DNA from 2 places in the Salipiger bruguierae genome. Region 1 is predicted to be linked to the other one. Evidence: riboswitches for the same ligand, from Rfam matches in the RefSeq annotation. Region 1 holds a riboswitch; the other holds the start of a gene.
The links. A riboswitch is a leader RNA that binds a small molecule or an ion and turns the genes downstream of it on or off. The one in region 1 is predicted to bind cobalamin.
Positions count from the first base shown of each region.

Region 2: linked by a shared signal. The riboswitch ahead of nrdH (glutaredoxin-like protein NrdH) and the one ahead of PVT71_RS20895 (DUF1636 domain-containing protein) in region 1 are both predicted to bind cobalamin.

Region 1 is NZ_CP123385.1:1,400,047-1,410,621, reverse strand. It holds gene cobT (nicotinate-nucleotide--dimethylbenzimidazole phosphoribosyltransferase) at 1-841, opposite strand, end outside; gene cobU (bifunctional adenosylcobinamide kinase/adenosylcobinamide-phosphate guanylyltransferase) at 825-1,355, opposite strand; gene PVT71_RS20920 (histidine phosphatase family protein) at 1,408-1,995, shown strand; gene PVT71_RS20915 (propanediol utilization protein) at 1,992-2,777, shown strand; gene cbiB (adenosylcobinamide-phosphate synthase CbiB) at 2,774-3,715, shown strand; gene cobD (threonine-phosphate decarboxylase CobD) at 3,721-4,755, shown strand; gene cobO (cob(I)yrinic acid a,c-diamide adenosyltransferase) at 4,727-5,338, opposite strand; cobalamin riboswitch at 5,377-5,591, shown strand; gene PVT71_RS20895 (DUF1636 domain-containing protein) at 5,680-6,099, shown strand; gene cobW (cobalamin biosynthesis protein CobW) at 6,101-7,159, shown strand; gene cobN (cobaltochelatase subunit CobN) at 7,166-10,504, shown strand; gene PVT71_RS20880 (cobalamin biosynthesis protein CobG) at 10,501-10,575, shown strand, end outside.
Region 2 is NZ_CP123385.1:23,952-34,526, reverse strand. It holds gene denD (D-erythronate dehydrogenase) at 1-102, shown strand, start outside; gene PVT71_RS14400 (FadR/GntR family transcriptional regulator) at 111-893, shown strand; gene katG (catalase/peroxidase HPI) at 1,036-3,210, opposite strand; gene PVT71_RS14390 (alkaline phosphatase D family protein) at 3,436-4,842, opposite strand; gene PVT71_RS14385 (asparaginase) at 4,934-5,926, opposite strand; cobalamin riboswitch at 6,398-6,599, shown strand; gene nrdH (glutaredoxin-like protein NrdH) at 6,692-6,913, shown strand; gene nrdI (class Ib ribonucleoside-diphosphate reductase assembly flavoprotein NrdI) at 6,931-7,344, shown strand; gene nrdE (class 1b ribonucleoside-diphosphate reductase subunit alpha) at 7,329-9,452, shown strand; gene nrdF (class 1b ribonucleoside-diphosphate reductase subunit beta) at 9,573-10,547, shown strand.

The DNA.
Region 1 (10,575 bases):
GGCTGACGTGGCCGACGAGGCAATGGTCGAGCAGGCGCGGATCGGCGGCAAAGAGCGGCACGGTCGCTGCGGTGCAGATGAACCCGTCGAGGATCACCGGGATGCGCCGCGCCCGCGCCTCGAGCACCGCGCCGCAGATCGCCGCCTGCTCGCGCCCGCCAAGCGCCGCCAGCAGGCCAAGCCCCTGCGCCCCGGCATGGCGCGCGCAGGCGCGGCGCACGGCCTCGACCTTACGCGCCAGACCGTCTGCGTCCGAGCCGGTGCCGCGCCCGACCCAGCCCTCGGCCGGGCCGCCGAACCCCGCGCAGGCCAGCGCCGCGGCGATGGTCGAATTGCCGATGCCCATCTCGCCGAGGATCACCACCTGCGCCTCGGGCGAGACCGCCGCGGCCCCGCGGCGCATCTCGGCGAGCGTCTCGGCCTCGGTCATCGCCGGGGCCTCGGTGATGTCGGCCGTGGGGTGGTCGAGGTCGAGCGCCACCACCGACAGCTCAGCCCCGGTCGCGCGGCAGAGCTGGTTGATCGCCGCGCCGCCCGCCTCGAAATTGGCGACCATCTGCGCCGTCACCTCCTGCGGGAAGGGGTTCACCCCCTGCGCGCAGACGCCGTGGTTGCCGGCGAAGACCAGCGCCTGCGCGCGGCTGATCCGCGGGCGCTCGGTGCGCTGCCAGCCGGCCATGAAGATCGCCAGGTCCTCGAGCCGGCCGAGCGCGCCCGGCGGCTTGGTGAGGGCCATCTGGCGCTGCGTCGCCGCCCGCGCCGCGTCGGCATCCGCCACGGGCAGCGTCTCCACCAGCGCAGCAACGGCCGCGAGCGAGGGGATGTCAGAAAGAATGCTCATTGGGTTTCACCTTCACTGGATAGCCTGCCACCGCCAGCCAGACCTCGTCGCAGGCGGCGGCAACCGCCTGGTTCATCCATCCCGCGGCGTCGCGGAACTCGCGGCCGAGGCGAGTCTCGGGGACGATTCCCGCGCCGACCTCGTTGCTGACGAAGACCACCGGCGCGTGCTGGCGGGCGATCTCTTTCACCAGCGCCTGCACCTCGGCGCGCCAGTCCTTGCCGCCCAGCATCAGGTTGGTCAGCCAGAGCGTCAGGCAGTCGACGAGCCGCGGCAGATCGCCGTCGCTGGACCTGAGCGCAGCGGCCAGATCGAGCGGCGCATGCAGCTCCTGCCAGCCCTCCCCGCGCCGCGCCCGGTGCTCGGCGATGCGCGCCACCATCTCGTCATCGCCCTCGTAAATCATTGCCGTCGCGATATAAACCGCCCGGCCGCGAGGGCCGAGCGCCTTGCGTTCCGCCAGCGTGGACTTGCCGGACCGTGCCCCGCCCGTGATGAGTATCGACCTTGTCATTTCCGCATGGGAAAGCATCAATGCCGCGAAAAGGAAAGAGGCAAGCAGTCCGTTGCAGCACGAAACACCCGGCTCCGGAGAGCTGATCCTGATCCGCCACGCGCCCATCGCCGAGCCCGGACGGCTCTGCGGGCGCACCGATCTGCCCGCCCGGATCGAGCCCGACCGACTCGCCGCGCTGCGTGCGAGCCTGCCCCGTCCCGGCCTGCTGGTCAGCAGCCCGGCGCTGCGCTGCGTGCAGACCGCCGCGGCGCTCTGGCCAGAGGTCGCCGCCACGCAGGACCCGCTGCTCTGGGAGCAGGATTTCGGCGCGCAGGACGGGCTGGCGTATGACCAGTTGCCCGACCTCGGCGCGATGGAGGGACCGGAGCTGGCCCGCTGGACCCCGCCGGGGGGCGAGAGCTTCGCGGATCTCTGCGCCCGCACCGCCCCGGCGCTGCGCGGCTACGGCCTGCGGGCCGCGGCGGGCGCGGCACCGGTGGTGCTGCTGGTCCATGCCGGGGTGATCCGCGCGGCGCTGTCGCAGGTGACCGGGGCGCTGCACGCGGGCCTCGCCTTCGAGATCGCGCCGCTCTCGGTGACCCGGCTGCGCTGCGGCGCCGAGGGGCCCTTCGCGGTGATCGAGGCGGGCCGGGCATGAGCTGGCGCAAGGTGAGCGTGGCCGGCCATTTCGGCGAATGGCTGCAGGGGCGCATGGGGCCGGAGGGTCCCGTGGCGCTGGTGACGGTGGCCTGCCCGGACCTCGGGGTGTCGGCCCCCGGCGAGGGCGCGCCGCCCTTCGAGCCGGGCCAGCTGGAGCGCTTCGCCCGCGCGCTCGGGATCGCGCCGCGCTTTCCGGGCGCCTCGCGCGATGCCCCGCTCGGCGGCGGCGCGGGGGCTTCGACCGCGACGCTGGTGGCGCTGGCACGCTCCGCGGGTTTTGACGGCAGCGCCGAGGCGCTCGCCGCCGCCTGCCTCGCCGTCGAGGGCGCGAGCGATCCGCTGATGTACCCTGCGCCCGACACGCTGCTCTGGGCCTCGCGCGAGGGGCACATCCTGCGCGAGCTTCCCCCGCCGCCCGCCTGCACGATCCTCGGCGGCTTCTGGGGGCCGCCGCAGCGAACCGACGCGGCGGACAACGGTTTCGACGACGTCTCGGATTTGGTCCTCGACTGGGAAAGGGCGACGCGGGACCGGGATCTGGGCCGGGCGGCGGCACTCGCCAGCGCCTCCGCCGGGCGCTGCGCCGCGCGGCGCGGCCCCCAAGGCGATCCCACGTCCGGGCTTGCCCGCGAGCTCGGCGCGCTCGGCTGGCTGCGCGCCCATACCGGCTCGGCGCGCGGGCTGATCTTCGCCCCCGGCGCAGTCCCAAGGCACGGCGCGGCGGCGCTGGCCGAGGCCGGATTCGCGGGCGTTCTCACCTTCGGGACGGGCGCACCATGAGCTTTGCGCTGATGATGCTGGGCGGCATGGCGCTCGACTTGCTGCTGGGCTGGCCGGAATGGCTCTACGCCCGGATTGGCCACCCGGTCACCTGGCTCGGCCGGGCGATCGCGGCGCTCGAGGCGCGGCTCAACCGCGGCGGCCGGACCCGCAGGCTGGTTCTCGGGGCACTGACGACGGCGCTGGTCGTCACCCTTGCCACCCTGCCCGCGCTGGCGGCGCAGGCGCTGCTGCCCGACACGCTGGCGGGCAGCCTCCTCGGCGCGGTGCTGGCCTGGCCGCTGATCGCCATGCGCTCGATGCACGATCACGTCGCCGCCGTGGCAAGGCCGCTGGCGCGGGGCGACATGGCCGAGGCACGCCGGGCGGTGTCGATGATCGTCGGGCGCGATCCCGAGCGGCTGGATGCGGCGGGCATCGCCCGCGCCGCGACCGAGAGCCTTGCCGAGAACAGCTCGGACGGGATCGTCGCGCCGCTCTTCTGGGGCGCTGTCGCGGGGCTGCCCGGCATCGCCGCCTACAAGGCGGTCAACACGCTCGATTCGATGATCGGCCACCGGAACGACCGCTACGAGGCCTTCGGGAAACTCGCGGCGCGGCTCGACGATGCGGTGAACTGGATCCCGGCGCGGCTGACCGGGCTCGTCTTCGCGCTGGCCTCCGGGCGGCGCGCCCGCGATGGCCTCCGGGTGATGCTGCGCGACGCGCCGAAGCACCGCTCGCCCAATGCCGGCTGGCCCGAGGGGGCGATGGCCGCCGCGCTCGACGTCCGCCTCTCGGGGCCGCGCGTCTACGGCGACCGGGTCGCCGAGGAGCCCTGGCTCAATGGCGGCGCGCGTGACCCCGACCCGCGCGATCTCGGCCGCGCGCTGGCGCTCTACCGGCGGGCGATGGCGCTCTGCGCCCTTGCGCTTGCCGCGCTGATCCTGTTCCGGTGAGCCGCATGGACAGCCTCGCCGACCCGATCCCCAGCACCGCCCGCGACCACGGCGGCAACCTTGACGCCGCCATGGCCCGCTTCGGCGGCGACCGGGCGGCGTGGCTCGATCTCTCGACCGGGATCAACCCCGATCCCTACCCGGTGCCGCCGATCCCTGCCGAGGCCTGGGCCGTGCTGCCGCGCAGGAGCGACATGGCCCGGCTGATCGCGGCCGCCCGTGCGGCCTACGGCTGCCCCGCCCGCATCGTCGCGGTGAACGGCGCGCAGGGGGCGATCCAGATCGTGCCGATGCTGCGCGCGCCAGGCCGGGCCGCGGTGCTGGCGCCGACCTACAACGAACACGCCGCCGCACTGCGCGCGGGCGGCTGGGAGGTCACCGAGGCCCGCGACCTCGACGCACTCGCCGGCGCCGACCTTGCGGTGGTGGTGAACCCCAACAATCCCGACGGGCGGCGCACCCCTCCCGAGGCGCTCGCGGCGCTGGCCGGGCGCGTCGGGCTGCTGGTGGTGGACGAGAGCTTTGGCGACCCCGAACCGGGGCTGTCCCTCGCGCCGCGCCTCGGCAGCGAGCTGCCGAACGTGGTCGTGCTGCGCTCCTTCGGCAAGTTCTACGGGCTCGCCGGGCTGCGGCTCGGCTTCGCACTGGCGCATGGCGCGCTCGGCGACCGGCTGGCCGAGCTCGCGGGGCCGTGGCCGGTCTCGGGCCCGGCGATCGAGATCGCCTCGGCCGCGCTTCTGGACAAGGACTGGCAGACGGAGACGACTGCCCGCCTCACGCATGGTGCCGCAAAGCTGGATGCGCTGGCGCGCGGCGCGGGATGGCAGCTGGTCGGCGGCTCGCCGCTCTTCCGGACCTATGCCACCCCCGACGCGCGGGCCGCGCAGGAGCATCTCGCCGCGCGGCGGATCTGGACGCGGGTCTTCCCCTACTCAGAAAGCTGGATCCGCCTCGGCCTGCCGCCCTCGGACCGCTGGGACCAGCTTGAGGCGGCGCTCACTTCCCGAGAGCTCAGAACTCCACGCCCTGCTGCGCCTTGATCCCGTCGCGGAACGGGTGCTTGACCAACGTCATTTCGGTCACGAGATCCGCCGCCTCGATCAGCTCGGGCTTGGCGTTGCGCCCGGTCAGGCAGACGTGGGTCATCGGCGGCTTCCGCTCGAGCAGGAAAGTGACCACCTCGTCGATGTCCAGATAGCCGTAGCGCAGCGCGATGTTGATCTCGTCGAGCAGCACGAAGCGCACCTCGGGATCGAGGATCTGCGCCTGCGCGATCTGCCAGCCGCGCTGCGCCGCCGCGATGTCGCGCTCGCGGTCCTGCGTCTCCCAGGTGAAGCCCTCGCCGGAGACGAAGAAGCGGCACTCGTCGGCGAATTTCTCGCGGATCATCTTCGCCTCGCCGGTCACCCAGTTGCCCTTGATGAACTGCACCACGGCGCAGGGCATGCCATGGGCGATGCAGCGCAGGATCATCCCGAAGCCCGAGGAGGACTTGCCCTTGCCGGGGCCGGTATGGACGAGGATCAGCCCCTTCTCACCGGTCTTTCCTTCCATCATCCGGTCCCGCGCGGCCTTGATTTTCTTCATCTTTTCGGCGTGGCGGATGTTTGCCTCGTCGCTCATGCTGCTCTCTCCGGTCTTGACAGGGGGCGGATTTCCGGGCGATCTGACCCCACGCTGGTGCCCGTGTAAACGGGTGAAAAGGGAATGTGCAGCCGCGAGAGATCGCGGCCAGGCACAGCCGCCCCCGCGACCGTGAACGGGAAAGGGCGCTCGGAAAGCCACTGGCCGACAGGCTGGGAAGGCAGAGCGTCCGTCGGGCCGAAAGCCCGGAATTCCGTGAGCCGGGAGACCTGCCAGCCATGACTTTTGAGACCGGACGGGGTGTGCCGGTGTCGGGGTGTTCCCGTGCCCGGGATCCATTCCGCCGTTACCCCTGTGCGCCCAACAAAGAGGCGACACGAATGAAGGACTGTGCGCACACGCCACAGCAGAGCGACACCGAGCTGCTGGTCTGCGTGACCTGCCGCCGGGCGGGGGCCGACCCGCGGGACGAGCGGCGGCCCGGCCGGGCGCTCTACGACGGGATCACCGCGCTGGAGCGGCCCGACGGGCTGCGGATCACCGCGACCGAATGCCTGCAGAACTGCGACCACGGCTGCACGGTGGCCCTGCGCGGCGGGGCGGGGAAATGGACCTACGTCTTTTCCAACGTCGACGAGGCGGCGCATCCCGAAATGATCCTTGCAGGGGCCGCGCAGTACCACGCCGCGCCCGACGGGGTGATCCCGTGGCGCCAGCGCCCCGAGCATTTCAAGCGCAATTGCGTCGCCCGGATCCCCCCGCTCACCCACACCGACCCCCACCGCGCAGAGGACAGCTGACATGGCCGATCTATCGAAACTCCCCGTCACCGTGATCACCGGCTTTCTCGGCTCGGGCAAGACGACCCTCGTGAGCCACCTGATGCACAACCCCGGCGGGCGTCGGCTCGCGGTGGTGGTCAACGAGTTCGGCGACGTCGGCGTCGACGGCGAAATCCTGCGCGGCTGCGCCCTGCCCGACTGCCCGGCCGAGAACATCGTCGAGCTGGCCAACGGCTGCATCTGCTGCACCGTCGCCGACGACTTCATCCCGACGATCGAGGCGCTGCTGGCGCTCGAGCCGCGCCCCGACCACATCCTCATCGAGACCTCGGGCCTCGCCCTGCCGAAGCCGCTGCTGAAGGCATTCGACTGGCCGCAGATCCGCGCCCGCATCACCGTCGACGGGGTGATCGCGCTGGCCGATGCCGAGGCGGTGGCGGCGGGCCGCTTCGCGCCCGACGTGGCGGCGGTGGACGCGCAGCGCGCCGCCGACGAGAGCCTCGACCACGAGACCCCGCTCTCGGAGGTGTTCGAGGACCAGATCGCCTGCGCCGATCTCGTGCTGCTGACCAAGCCCGACCTCGCCGGGCCCGCGGGTGTTGCCCGTGCGCGCGAGGTCATCGCCGCCGAGGCACCGCGCCCGCTGCCGGTGATCGAGGTCGCCGAGGGTGCCATCGACCCGCGGGTGATCCTCGGGCTCGGGGCGGCTGCCGAGGACGATCTCGAGGCGCGCCCCAGCCACCACGACACGCCGCATGACCACGATCACGACGACTTCGCGTCGCTCACCGTCGATCTCCCCGAGCTCGGCGATCCGGCGCAACTGGTCCACGCCATCGAGGCGCTGGCGCGCAGCCACGACATCCTGCGGGTGAAGGGCTACGCCGCGGTGAGCGGCAAGCCGATGCGGCTCTTGGTGCAGGCGGTGGGCGCGCGGGTGCGCCACCAGTACGACCGCCCGTGGCGCCCGGGCGAGCCCCGCGCCGGGCGGCTGGTGGTGATCGCCGAGCACGAGGGCATCCGCGAGGACGAGATCCGCGCCGCGCTGAGCCGCGCCGCGCTCGACGTGGTGGGCTAGGCCGCGATGCACGTCGTCTTCCGCGAAAGCCACGGGCTCGAGGACCTCGAGACCCCGACGGATCTGATGCAGGATCCGGCGGACCTGGTTGTGCTCTCCTTCTCCGACAGCGACCTCGGGGCCTTTGCGGACGCCTGGCATTCGGGCGGCGGGCCGGAGGGCGCCCTGCCCTCGCTGCGGCTCGCGAGCCTTGCGCAGCTGCGCCATCCGCTGTCGGTCGACACCTACGTGGAGCGCACGCTCGCGGGGGCGAAGGGCATCCTCGTGCGGCTGATCGGCGGGCGGGCCTACTGGGACTACGGGCTCCAGCAGTTGCAGGCGCTGGCGCGGCAGAGGCGCATCGCGCTGGCGGTGCTGCCGGGCGACGGACGGCCCGACCCGGCGCTCGACGAGGTCTCGACCCTGCCGCTCTCGACCCTGCGCCGCCTCGCCCAGCTCTGCGACAGCGGCGGGCCCGAGGCCGCGCGGGCGGCGCTGGCGCAACTGGCGCTCGCCTCGGGGCTGGCGGCCGCGCCGCTGCGCAGCCCGCCCGCCCTGCCGCAGGCCGGGACATGGACCCCGGAGACCGGCGCGGAGCCGCTCGAGGCGCTGGCGGGCGAAGATGCGAGGGGCGCTGCCCCTCGCGCTCCCCGGCGTATTTGGAAAGAGAAGAAGGGGCGGCGGGTGCTGCTGGTCTTCTACCGCGCCCATCTCGCGGCGGCGGACATGGCGCCGGTGCGGGCGCTCTTCGAGGCGTTCCGGGCAGAGGGCTGCGCGGTGATCGGGCTCTTTGCGCCCTCGCTGAAGGACCCCGCCACGGTCGCCGCGCTGCGCGCCGAGGTGGCGCGGCTCGCCCCCGATGCCATCGTCAACGCCACCGCCTTCAGCGCCGGCGGGACGGCGGGCTCGCCGCTCGACGTGGCGGGCGTGCCGGTCTTCCAGGTGGCGCTCGCGACCTCGACCGAGGCCGCCTGGACCGGCGCGGAGCGCGGGCTCTCCCCCGCCGACCTCGCCATGCACGTGGTGCTGCCCGAGGTCGACGGGCGGCTGCTGGCCGGGGTCGTCTCGTTCAAGCGGCCGGACGCGCGCGACCCGGACCTGCAGTTTGCCCGCGCCCTGCACCACCCCCATGCCGCCGGGATCGCGAGCGCGGTCGCGCGGGTCATGGGCTGGCTGCGGCTCGCGGCGACGCCCGCCGCCGCGCGCCGCGTGGGGATCGTGCTCTCGACCTATCCCGGCAAGGACTGGAACCTCGGCCACGCGGTCGGCCTCGACGCCCCGGCCTCGGCCCGCGCCATCCTCGATGACCTGCGGGCCGCCGGCTATTCCATTCCCGAGGACTGCGGCGGGCTGGAACGGCGGCTGCAGGCGCGCGAACTCCGGCTGCCGCTGGCGGAGTACCGCGCCATGCTCGCCCGCCTTCCGGCAGCGATGCAGGACCAGCTCTCCGCCGCCTGGGGCGCACCCGAGGAGGATGCCTCCGCCGAGGACGGCGCCTTCCGCCTCGCCGCGGTCGAGCTCGGCACCGCGGTGGTCGCCCTGCAGCCCGAGCGCGGCACCCCGGAGCAGCGCGCGGACGAGTACCACGACCTCTCCCGCGTGCCGCGCCACGCCTATGTCGCCTTCCATCTCTGGCTTCAGACCCGGGTGGACACGCTTGTCCATGTCGGTGCGCATGGCACGCTGGAATGGCTGCCGGGCAAGTCGGTGGCGCTGTCGGATCACTGCTGGCCGCAGGCCCTGACCGGCGCGCTGCCGGTGCTCTACCCGTTCATCGTCAACGATCCCGGCGAGGCGGCGCAGGCCAAGCGGCGGATCGGCGCACTCACCCTCGGCCACGTCCCGCCGCCGCTGCGCGAGAGCGGGACGCCGGACCATCTGGCGCATCTCGAGGCGCTGCTCGACGAGTTCTCGACCGCCGACGGGCTCGACCCGCGCCGCCGCGCGCGGCTGCAGGAGGACATCCGCGCCGAGGCGCGGGCGCGCGGACTCGAGGCCGATCTCGGGCTGGACGGCACCACCTCCGCCGCCGAGGCGATCCCCCGCATCGACCGCTTCGTCTGCGACGTCAAGGAGAGCCGCTTCGGCGAGGGGCTGCACGTCTGGGGGCGCCTGCCCGCGGGCGGGGCGGAGCCGGAAATCGCCGCCTCGGCCCATGCCGAGCGCGCCGCGCTCATCGCCGCGCTCGACGGGCGGCGGATCGACGGCGGCCCCTCGGGCTCGCCCTTCCGCGGGCGGCGCGACGTGCTGCCGACCGGGCGCAACCTCTTCACCACCGACCCGCGCGCCGTGCCGAGCCGCGCCGCTTTTGCGCAGGGGGTGGCGCTCGCCGAGGAGCTGATGCGCCGCCACCTGCAGGACCACGGCGACTGGCCGCGCGGGCTGGTGGTCGACCTCTGGGGTTCGGCGACGATGCGCACCGCCGGCGAGGAGTTCGCCATGGCGCTGCACCTCCTCGGGGTGAAGCCGCGCTGGGACGCGGGGTCGGGCCGGGTCTCGGGCTTCGAGATACTGCCGGTCGCCGAGCTCGACCGCCCGCGGATCGACGTCACGCTGCGGGTCTCGGGCCTTTTCCGCGATGTCTTCCCGGTGCTGACCGGGCTCTTCGGGCAGGTGATCGCCGCGCTCGCCGCCCGCGACGAGGCGACGGACTGGAACCCCTATTCCGGGACTCTTCCGGGCGCGCGCGTCTACGGGCCCGCGCCGGGCAGCTTCGGGCTCGGCATGGGGGCGGCGCTCGACGGCTCCGGCGAGGCAGCGCGGCGCGCGGCGGGCGAGGCCTGGCTTGCCGCCTCGGCCTGGGCGTTGGACGGCGCGCGCGCGGTGCGGGACGAGGCCGGGATCCGCGCGCGGGTGGCCGGGGCCGAGGCCTTCGTGCACCCGCAGGACCTGCCCGAGACCGACCTGCTGCTGGCCGCCGACTACGCCGCGCACGAGGCCGGATTCGCCGCCGCGCAGGCGGTGACCGGCGGGCGGGCCACGCTCTACCACCTCGACGCGACCGACCCGGCGCGCCCCCGCGCCCGCGCCCTGCCCGAGGAGATCGCCCGCGTCGTGCAGGCCCGCGCCGCCAACCCGGCGTGGATCGCCGGGATGCGCGCCCATGGCTTCCGCGGCGCCGCCGAGATCGCCGCGACGCTCGAGCACATGGCGGCCTTCGCGCAGCTTGCCGGGGCGGTCGGCCCGCATCTCTTCGACCTCTACCATGCGGCGACGCTGGGCGATCCGGCGACCGAGGCCTTCCTGCGCGCGGCCAACCCCGGCGCCCATGCCGCGATGCTGGCGCGGTTCCACGCTCTGCGCGAGGCCGGGCTCTGGCAGACCCGGCGCAACTCGGCGCTGGCCGGGCCGGGGGCTGAGCCATGAGCGCGCCGCGGGTCAGGGGCTGGTGCCCCGGGGCGCACCGCCCGATGCTGTCCGGCGACGGGCTGGTGGTG
Region 2 (10,575 bases), 380 kb from region 1:
GACAAGGCGCTGGCGCTGGGGCTTGAAGCGGATGCCAGCTTCGAGGAAAACGTGCGCTATTACATCGAAGACGACCTTCCGCACGCCGTCACACCCGCCTGAGGCACATCATGCTGACCCCGATCGTCCAGACCCCGCGCTACCGGCTGGTGGCCGAGGAGATCGCCGCGCGCCTCCGCGCCGGCGACTACGCCCCCGGCTCCAAGATGCCGGCGGACAAGGACCTGGTCGCCCAGCTCGGGGTCAGCCGCACCACGGTGCGCGAGGCGATGATCGCGCTCGAGCTGATGGGCTACGTGGTCACGCGCTACGGCGCCGGCGCCTTCGTCGCCGATCCGCTGCCGCAGGCGAAAGCGGCGGCGCAGGGCGAGCCCCATGCCGAGACGCAGGGGCTCCCCGGCTTCTTCGAGCTCGTCGAGGCGCGTTTCGTCATCGAGCCCGAGATCGCCGCCATCGCCGCGAGCACCGTCACCCCCGGCCAGATCGCCCAGCTCAATCGCTGCATCGAGGGCATGTGCGACGCCAGCCTGCCCTTCGACCGGATCGAGGCGCATGACCGCGAGTTCCACCTCGTCGTCGCGCGCTCCACCGGCAATTCGGTCTTCGTCTCGGTGGTGGACGAATTCTGGCGCGCACGGCAGCGCTACCCGGAATGGACGCGCCTCAACAACCGCCAGAGCCCCGAGGACATCGCCCGCTTCTCGCGCGACGAGCATGTCGCCATCGTCGACGCGCTGGCCGCCGGGGATGCCGAGGGCGCCCGCGCCGCCATGGCGCTGCACTGCCGCAACTCCGGCCAGCCGCTGCTCGAACGCTGGCAGCTCTTCGAGGGCGAGGCCGGCGGCGAGGAGGTGCTGCACCGGCTGAAGGCACGCGCGGGCCGGGAGGGCTGAAGTGAAGGTGGGGGCTCCGCCCCCTCGCCGCTGCGCGGCTCACCCCCGGCGTATTTGGAAAGAGAAGAATCGGCTTTTGGTCAGACAGAAAAAGGCCCGTATGTCAGGGACATGCGGGCCTTTCCTCATATTTTTCGCGGGATCACTTCAGGTCGAAGCGGTCGGCGTTCATCACCTTGGTCCAGGCCTTGGCGAAGTCGGCGACGAACTTGTCGCCCATGTCGTCCTGCGCATAGACCTCGGCGTAGGCGCGCAGCACCGAGTTCGAACCGAAGACGAGGTCCATCCGGGTCGCGGTCCATTTCACCGCGCCGGTCCTGCGGTCGCGGATCTCGTAAAGACCGCTGCCCACCGGCACCCAGCTGTAGGCCATGTCCACGAGGTTGACGAAGACGTCGTTGGTCAGCGCCCCCTCGCGATCGGTGAAGACGCCATGCTTGCTGCCGCCGTGGTTGGTGCCCATGGCGCGCATGCCGCCGAAGAGCACCACCATCTCGGGGGCGGTCAGCCCCATCAGCTGCGCCCGGTCGAGCATCAGCTCCTCGGCCGAGACCACGTAGTCCTGCTTGAGCCAGTTACGGAAGCCGTCGGCCAGCGGCTCGAGCGGCTCGAAGCTCTCGGCGTCGGTCATCGCGTCGGTGGCGTCACCGCGGCCCGGCGCGAAGGGCAGCGCGAGATCGTGGCCCGCGGCCTTTGCCGCCATCTCGACCCCGACATTGCCGGCGAGCACGATCACGTCGGCGATCGAGGCACCGCTTTCCTCGGCGATCGGGGTCAGCACCTCGAGTACCTCGTGCAGGCGGGCGGGCTCGTTGCCCTCCCAGTCCTTCTGCGGCGAGAGGCGGATGCGCGCGCCATTGGCACCGCCGCGCATGTCCGAGCCGCGGAAGGTGCGGGCGCTGTCCCAGGCGGTCGAGACGAGGTCGGGCACGCTCAGGCCCGACTCCGCGATCTTCTTCTTCACCGCGGCGACGTCGTAGGTGGTTGTCCCCGCGGGGACGGGATCCTGCCAGATCAGATCCTCGGCGGGCACGTCCGGGCCGAGGTAGCGCGACTTCGGCCCGAGGTCGCGGTGGGTGAGCTTGAACCAGGCGCGGGCGAAGGTGTCGGCGAAATAGGCCGGATCGGCCATGAACTTCTGGCAGATCGCGTTGTAGACCGGGTCCACCTTCATCGCCATGTCGGCGTCGGTCATCATCGGCATGCACTTGATCGAGGGATCCTCGACGTCGGCGGGCATGTCCTCTTCCTTGATGTCCACCGGCATCCATTGCCAGGCGCCGGCGGGGGATTTCTTCAGCTCCCACTCGTGGCCGAAGAGCATGTCGAACCAGCCCATGTCCCACTGCGTGGGATGGGTGGTCCAGGCGCCCTCGATGCCCGAGACCACCGTGTCGCGGCCGATGCCGCGGCCCTTGGTGTTCATCCAGCCGATGCCCTGGTACTCGGGCCCGGCGTCCTCGGGATCGGGGCTGAGGTCGGCGGGGTTGCCGTTGCCGTGGCTCTTGCCGATGGTGTGCCCGCCCGCGGTCAGCGCCGCGGTCTCCTCGTCGTTCATCGCCATTCGCTTGAAGGTCTCGCGCACCATGGCGGCGGTCTTCATCGGGTCCGGCTGGCCGTTCACCCCCTCGGGGTTCACGTAGATGAGGCCCATCTGCACGGCCGAGAGCGGGTTCTCGAGCGAGGCGGCGTCACCGAGATCGCCGTAGCGCCCGTCGGAGGGGGCGAGCCATTCCTTCTCGGCGCCCCAGTAGACGTCCTTCTCGGGGTGCCAGATGTCCTCGCGGCCGAAACCGAAGCCGAAAGTCTTGAGCCCGGCGACCTCGTAGGCGATCGTCCCGGAGAGGATCATCAGGTCGGCCCAGCTGATCTTGTTGCCGTATTTCTTCTTGATCGGCCACAGCAGGCGGCGGCCCTTGTCGGTGTTGACGTTGTCCGGCCAGGAGTTCAGCGGCGCGAAACGCTGGTTGCCGGTGCCGCCGCCGCCGCGGCCATCGGCGAGGCGGTAGGATCCGGCGGCGTGCCATGCGACGCGGGCGAACATGCCGACGTAGCTGCCCCAATCGGCCGGCCACCAGTCCTGGCTGTCCTTCATCAGTGCGCGCAGGTCATCCTTCAGCGCTTCGACATCCAGCGTCTTCAGCTCCTCGCGGTAATCGAAGTCCGGCCCCATCGGGTTGGTCTTGAGATCGTGCTGGCTCAGGATGTCGAGGTTCAGGCTCTTCGGCCACCAGCTGGTTACCGAATGGCCGCTCTCGGTCAGGCCGCCGTGCATCACCGGGCACTTGCCGCCGGGATTGACGTCGTTTCCGTCCATTTCAATTCTCCCATAGGATGGTCATCCTTGCGCGGGACGAAGGCAGGCGCCGGCATGGCCCCCTCGGGGGCGGTCCAGCCCGACGCCGTGGTCCCTCCTGCGCGGACAGTCTAGCCAGACGGGAGGGGCGGGTCAGGTGATTCGTACCCGCTGACGTTGCGCATGCGGCGGTCTGTCGCCTTTCTGAATATATGTTGGAAATGCAGCATATTTGTCACGGATGCGTCACAGCGCCATGGGCGGCGTCGCGCCGCTTTCCTCAAGTTCCCAGACCGCGCGCCATTGCCCGGCACGGCGCTCGAGCCGCAGGTAGTTGCGCTCGGCCACGTAGCGCGGCCCATGCCCCGGCAGCGGCCGGATCCGGATCGGGTGGCCCGGCAGCGGCGCCTCGCCCAGCCCGGCCAGCGCGCCGAGGCAGCGCGCGTAACCCTTGGGCGGGGCGCGGTGCGAGATGCCCGAGGCGACGAGCTGGTGGATAGCTTCCGCGCCGCCGCCCATCTCGGCCCGGGTGGCAAGGTGGATCTCGCCCGACAGGACCGTCACCGGCCCTGCCCCGCGCATCCGCAGCACCTCGGCGAGCATCCGGCGCCATTCCTCGCGGTGGGCGTGGCTCTGCCACTGGTCGCGCAGGTCATCCTCGTATTTCTGCATCCTCGGGATCGCCATCATCAGGCTCTCGACCAGCGACAGGCGCGGGCCGAGCAGCGGCACCGAGGAGACGAGGAAGGTATGCGCGCCGCCCCTCGTGGTCTCGACGGCCCGCCAGCCCGCCGGGCCCATCACCTGCCGCCGCCCGCGCTCCGAGCGCAGGTCGGGGCCGAAGAGCGTGAGCCCCGGCAGCTCGTGCCGCCAGGAAAGGCTGCGCCCCGCGGGGTCGAGGAAGAGCTCCGGCACGTCCGCCTCGGTGGCCCCGTGCTGGAACAGCAGGTAGGTCTCGCGCGCGACGCGGAAGAGCAGCTGGCCGATCGCCGAGGCGGTGGCCTCGCGGCGCAGCGAGCCCCAGCCGTCGCAGATGTCGTGATCGTCCCAGACGCAGAGCGCGGGCACCTCGGCCGAGATCTCGGCAAAGCCGGGCGCGGCGAAGGTGCGCAGGTAGCGCTCGAAGAAGCGGGCGCGCAGGTGGGTTTCCAGATCGGCGAGCTGCGCGGGCGTCGCCTCGGGCAGGCTCACGGGCCAGTCCTCGGTGAGCGGGTGGCCGTCCGTCGCCTCGTCGGCGTAGATCTGGTCGCCGCCCATCAGCATCAGGGCAAAGGGCCAGCTGCGGTGCTGGCCAAGCAGGCGCTGCCACATGGCGTTGCGCTCGGCGGCGTCGCGGCCGAGATCTCCATGTTCCTCGCCGTTGCAGGAGACGAAGGCGATACGCATGTCGCCCGAAAGATCGGCGACCACCCGGTGCAGGGTGCCCTCGAAGCTGTAGACCGGCGCGGCTTGCGGCAGGGTCAGATCGTAGCGCCAGACCTGCCGCCCGGCGCAGCCCGCCAGCAGGCGCGGGGCGACCGGCGTGCCTGCGACCTCCATCTCGCCCGGCGTCTCGCCCTCGGGCCGGGCAACCAGCGCGGCGACCCGCAGGGCCCCTTCCCCGGCGGCGCGGAAATAGAGGATCGGACCGATGCGATCGGGGATGGGGGTCATGGGCTGTCCTGCTCTGCCTGCGTTCCGGTCAAGATAGGCAGGCGCGGCGGAAATGCCCGTGCCGCCCCGGAAGAAACCCCGGGGCGCGCGATCAGACCTTCGTGACCGCCTCGGCGATCAGCGCCAGCCGCTCCGGCCCAGCGGGCAGCGTCGGCAGCAGCGCCGCCAGCAGCAACCGCGCCTTGGCCGCGCTCAGATCCCCGGCAAGGATGGCGCCTGCCTCGACCAGGGTGACGGCGCCGCCGTCCGAGCCGTAGATGGCGCGGGTCCGCCCCTCGGTGCAGCGGGTGGCGAGGATCACCGGGATGCCCGCCGCGACCAGCTTGCGGATCGCCTCGGCGTAGCCCTTGGGCGCGTTGCCCCGGCCGAAAGCCTCGATCACCACGCCCGAGACGCCGCTCGACGCGCACCACTCGAGGTAGCGCGGCGTGCTGCCGAGCCCCGCCGCCACGAGCTCCACCTCGGGGTCGAGCAACGGCGCGTCGAGCACGAGGCGCGGGCGCGCCGGGCGGGTGTAGAGATGCACCTCGTCCTCGTCGACCTCGCCGAGCTTGCCGTGGCCGTTCGAGCGGAAGGTGTCGACGCGCGAGGCGTGGACCTTGCTGACATGGCGCGCGCCGTGGATCTCGCCCTCGAAGAGGATCACCGCGCCGACGCCGGTCAGGTCCGGGATCGCGGCGGCGAGGATCGCGTCGCGCATGTTGCGCGGCCCGTCGGTGTCGGGCTGGCCGGCGTGGCGCTGCGCGCCGGTGAAGACCACGGGCTTGTCCGAGCGGACCAGCAGCCGGGCGAGGAAGGCGCTCTCCTCCATGGTATCGGTACCATGGGTGACGACCACCCCGTCCACCCCCGGCTCGGACAGCCGCGCGTCGATGTGGCGGCAGACGCCGTGCACCGCCTCCAGCGTCAGCGCGTTGCTGCCTGCGACGGTGAAATTGTCGACCTCGACGGTGATCCCCGGCAGCGGCGCGTGCAGGCTCTGCAGCAGCGCGTCGCCGCTCAGCCCGGCGCTGACCGGCCCGCCCTCGGTGGCGGCGAAGGAAGCGATGGTGCCGCCGGTGGCGACGAGGACGATATGCGGCATGGGGATATCCTGCTGGAACGGCGGAGCCTTTTGCGCCTGCATAGGCAGCGCGGCGGGCGAAGGCCAGATGGCGGGCGCGAAAACCGCGCACAGAGGCGGCCGGATCGACGGATGCCGAAAAATTCGTCGCCGGAAAAGTCGTCGCAGGAGGGGGAGGTGCGGCGACCCCAAGGGAGGAGGAGAAGGGTCGCCGCAGATTTCCGGGGTTGAGGGAGGAGGAGAAAGACCCCGGGAAATCGTTTGACGCGTTGCCGCGTCGACAGGGGGATATCTACGCGCCGCCCCCGCCCCGGACAACGCACAATCCTGCAGAGCCGTCTTGTCCTCATTGCATGGCCGGGCGGAAGGCCCTTTCCACACGGGCTCCGGGCGGGCTCCACCGTGGCACACATGCTGCAGTTGCGGGCAGCTCGATTTATTTGAGCCCGCCCTCGCACAACAGCATATTGACGCAATTGGGCTGCGGTGTTCTAGATATAGTTGCTTTTCGGTTCATCGAGTCGGGCGACGGCCCGGCGCGGCGCTAAGAGGGAAACCGGTGGAAACCCGGTGCTGCCCCCGCAACTGTAAGCGGCGAGTGAAGGCCCCGAGAGCCACTGGGACACCCCGGGAAGGCGCGGCCGGAACCACGACCCGCCAAGCCAGGAGACCTGCCGAAGGCCCGACTGAATGACCACGAACGGAGGGTTCGGGGCGTGCGAAAACGCGGCGGGCAGGCCCCGCCCGGTGACGCGTCGCCGCCTTCCAAGCTGAGGACGCAAGAGCATGATCACCGTCTACTCGAAACCCGCCTGCGTGCAGTGCACCGCCACCACCCGCGCGCTCGACGCCAAGGGGCTGGACTACAACGTGATCGACCTCACCGAGGACGACGCGGCGATGTCGCTGGTCACCGAACTCGGCTACCGCCAGGCGCCCGTCGTGACCTTCGGCGACGATCACTGGTCGGGCTTCCGCCCGGATCTGATCGCGCGCCTCGCGAACTGAGCACGGCGGGACCGGGCATGTCGGGGCTCGTCTACTTCTCCTCTGCCAGCGGCAACACCGCGCGCTTCGTCGCCAGCCTCGGCCGGGCGGGGGCGCGCATCCCGGTGTCGCCCAAGGAGATGACGCCCGAGACGCTCGATCCCTTCGTGCTGATCTGCCCGACCTACGCCGATGGCGAGGGGCGCGGCGCGGTGCCGAAACAGGTGATCCGCTTTCTCAACGACCCGGCCCGCCGCGCGCTGCTGCGCGGCGTGATTGCCGGCGGCAACCGCAATTTCGGCGAGACCTTCGCGCTCGCCGGCCGTGTCATTGCGCAAAAATGCAACGTCCCCCTGCTCTATTCCTTCGAGCTGGCGGGAACGACCAAGGATTTCGCCCGCGTCAACGACGGGCTCGACGCTTTCTGGGGGACCCCATGCTTGACCGCCTGAACGAGACGCTGGACTACCACGCGCTCAACGCCATGCTGAACCTCTACGACGCGGACGGCAACATCCGCTTCGAGGCCGACCGCATGGCGGCACGGCAGTACTTCCTGCAGCACGTGAACCAGAACACCGTGTTCTTCCACTCGCTGACGGAAAAGCTCGGCTACCTCGTCGAGGAAGGCTATTACGAGGCGGAGGTGCTCGAGCAGTACGCGCCCGCCTTCCTGCAGAAGATCTGGGACGCGGCCTTTGCCAAGAAGTTCCGCTTCCCGACCTTCCTCGGCGCGTTCAAGTACTACACCTCCTACACGCTGAAGACCCGCGACGGGAAACGCTTCCTCGAGCGCTACGAGGACCGCGTGGTGATGGTCGCGCTCGCGCTGGCGCGCGGCGACGAGGCGCTGGCCATGTCCTTCATGGAAGAGATGCTCTCGGGCCGGTTCCAGCCCGCCACGCCGACCTTCCTCAACGCAGGCAAGAAGAGCCGGGGCGAGCTGATCTCCTGCTTCCTGCTGCGCATCGAGGACAACATGGAAAGCATCGGGCGGGCGATCAACTCGTCGCTGCAGCTCTCGAAGCGCGGCGGCGGCGTCGCCCTGATGCTGACCAACATCCGCGAGGCCGGCGCGCCGATCAAGGGCATCGAGAACCAGTCCTCGGGCGTGATCCCGGTGATGAAGCTGCTCGAGGACAGCTTCTCCTACGCCAACCAGCTCGGTGCCCGCCAGGGCGCGGGCGCGGTCTATCTCAACGCGCACCATCCCGACATCCTGAAGTTCCTCGACACCAAGCGCGAGAACGCCGACGAGAAGATCCGCATCAAGACCCTCAGCCTTGGCGTGGTCATCCCCGACGTGACCTTCGAACTCGCCAAGCGCAACGAGCCGATGTACCTCTTCTCGCCGCATGACGTGCAGAAGGTCTACGGCGTGCCCTTCTCCGAGATCTCGGTCAGCGAGAAATACGAGGAGATGGTCGAGGACAAGCGCATCCGCAAGACCAAGATCAACGCCCGCGCCTTCTTCCAGACGCTGGCCGAGATCCAGTTCGAGAGCGGCTATCCCTACATCATGTTCGAGGACACGGTGAACGCGGCGAACCCGGTGGCGGGCCGGATCACCATGTCGAACCTCTGCTCGGAGATCCTGCAGGTGGCCGAGGCGTCGGAGTTCAACGACGACCTGAGCTATTCCAGGCTCGGCACCGACATCTCGTGCAACCTCGGCTCGATGAACATCGCCAAGACCATGGATGGCCCCGATTTCGGCGCCTCGATCGAGACCGCGATCCGCGCGCTGACCGCGGTGTCGGAAATGTCGGCGATCGACAGCGTGCCCTCGATCCGCCGCGGCAACGACGAGAGCCGCGCGATCGGCCTCGGGCAGATGAACCTGCACGGCTACCTCGCCCGCGAGCACGTCCACTACGGCTCCGACGAAGGCGTCGAGTTCACCTCGGTCTACTTCGCCGCCGTGGCCTATCACGCGCTGCGCGCCTCCTGCGCGATGGCGCAGGAACGGGGCATGACCTTCAAGGGCTTCGAGGCGTCCAAGTACGCCGACGGCAGCTTCTTCGACAAGTACGTCACCCGCGACTGGCTGCCCGAGAGCGAGACCGTCACCGCGCTCTTCGACGGTATCGCCTTGCCCACCCGCGCCGACTGGGAGGCGCTGAAGGCCGACGTGATGGCGCACGGGCTCTACAACCGCAACCTGCAGGCGGTGCCGCCGACCGGCTCGATCAGCTACATCAACAACTCGACCTCCTCGATCCACCCGATCGTGTCGAAGATCGAGATCCGCAAGGAAGGCAAGATCGGCCGCGTCTACTACCCGGCCGCCTTCATGAACAACGACAACCTCGAGTATTACCGCGACGCCTACGAGATCGGCCCGGAAAAGCTCATCGACACCTATGCCGCGGCCACCGAGCACGTCGACCAGGGCCTGTCGCTGACGCTGTTCTTCCCCGCCGAGGCGACGACGCGGGACATCAACCGCGCGCAGATCTACGCGTGGAAGAAGGGGATCAAGACGATCTACTACGTGCGCCTGCGCCAGACCGCGCTCGAGGGCACCGAGGTGCAGGGCTGCGTGTCCTGCACGCTCTGAGGGGATGACGCGGGGGCGCTGCCCCCGCACCCCCGGAGTATTTTTCGAAAGATGAAAAGGGGCGCGGGCGCGCGCTCCGTCTGACTGAGGGCCGAAGGCCCGCGAATGGGATGATCCGCCATGAAGGACACCGTCACTTCCCCCGCCGTGCCGCGGGCGATCAACTGGAACCGGCTGCAGGATGACAAGGACCTCGAGGTCTGGAACCGCCTGACCGTCAATTTCTGGCTGCCCGAGAAGGTGCCGCTGTCGAACGACGTGCAGAGCTGGGCGACGCTGACCGACGCCGAGAAGCAGCTGACCATCCGCGTCTTCACCGGCCTGACGCTGCTCGACACGATCCAGAACTCGGTCGGCGCGCCGGCGATGATGCCCGATGCGCAGACCCCCCACGAAGAGGCGGTGCTGACCAACATCGCCTTCATGGAAGCGGTGCACGCGCGCAGCTACAGCTCGATCTTCTCGACGCTCTGCTCGACGCGCGAGGTCGACGAGGCCTTCCGCTGGTCGGACGAGAACCCGCACCTGCAGGCCAAGGCCCGCGCCGTGCTCGAGACCTATGCCGCCGGGGCCGACCCGCTGAAGCGCAAGATCGCCTCGGTCTTCCTCGAGAGCTTCCTGTTCTACTCGGGCTTCTACCTGCCGATGTACTGGTCGAGCCGCGCCAAGCTGACCAACACCGCCGACCTGATCCGCCTGATCATCCGCGACGAGGCGGTGCACGGCTATTACATCGGCTACAAGTTCCAGCGCGCGCTGGAGCGCGAGAGCGCCGAGCGCAAGGCCGAGCTGAAGGATTACGCCTTCTCGCTGCTGTTCGAGCTCTACGACATCGAGGCGCGCTACACCGAGGAGCTCTACGACGGCATCGGTCTGAGCGAGGAGGTGAAGGCCTTCCTCCACTATAACGCGAACAAGGCGCTGCAGAATCTTGGTTTCGAGGCGCTTTTCCCGCCAGAGGCCGCAGAGGTGAACCCGGCGATCCTGGCGGCGCTGAGCCCCGACAGCGAGAACCACGACTTCTTCTCGGGCTCTGGCTCGTCCTACGTGATCGGCAAGGCGGTCGCGACCGAGGACGAGGACTGGGACTTCTGATCCCGGGCTGACCTTCCAGAGCCGCGGC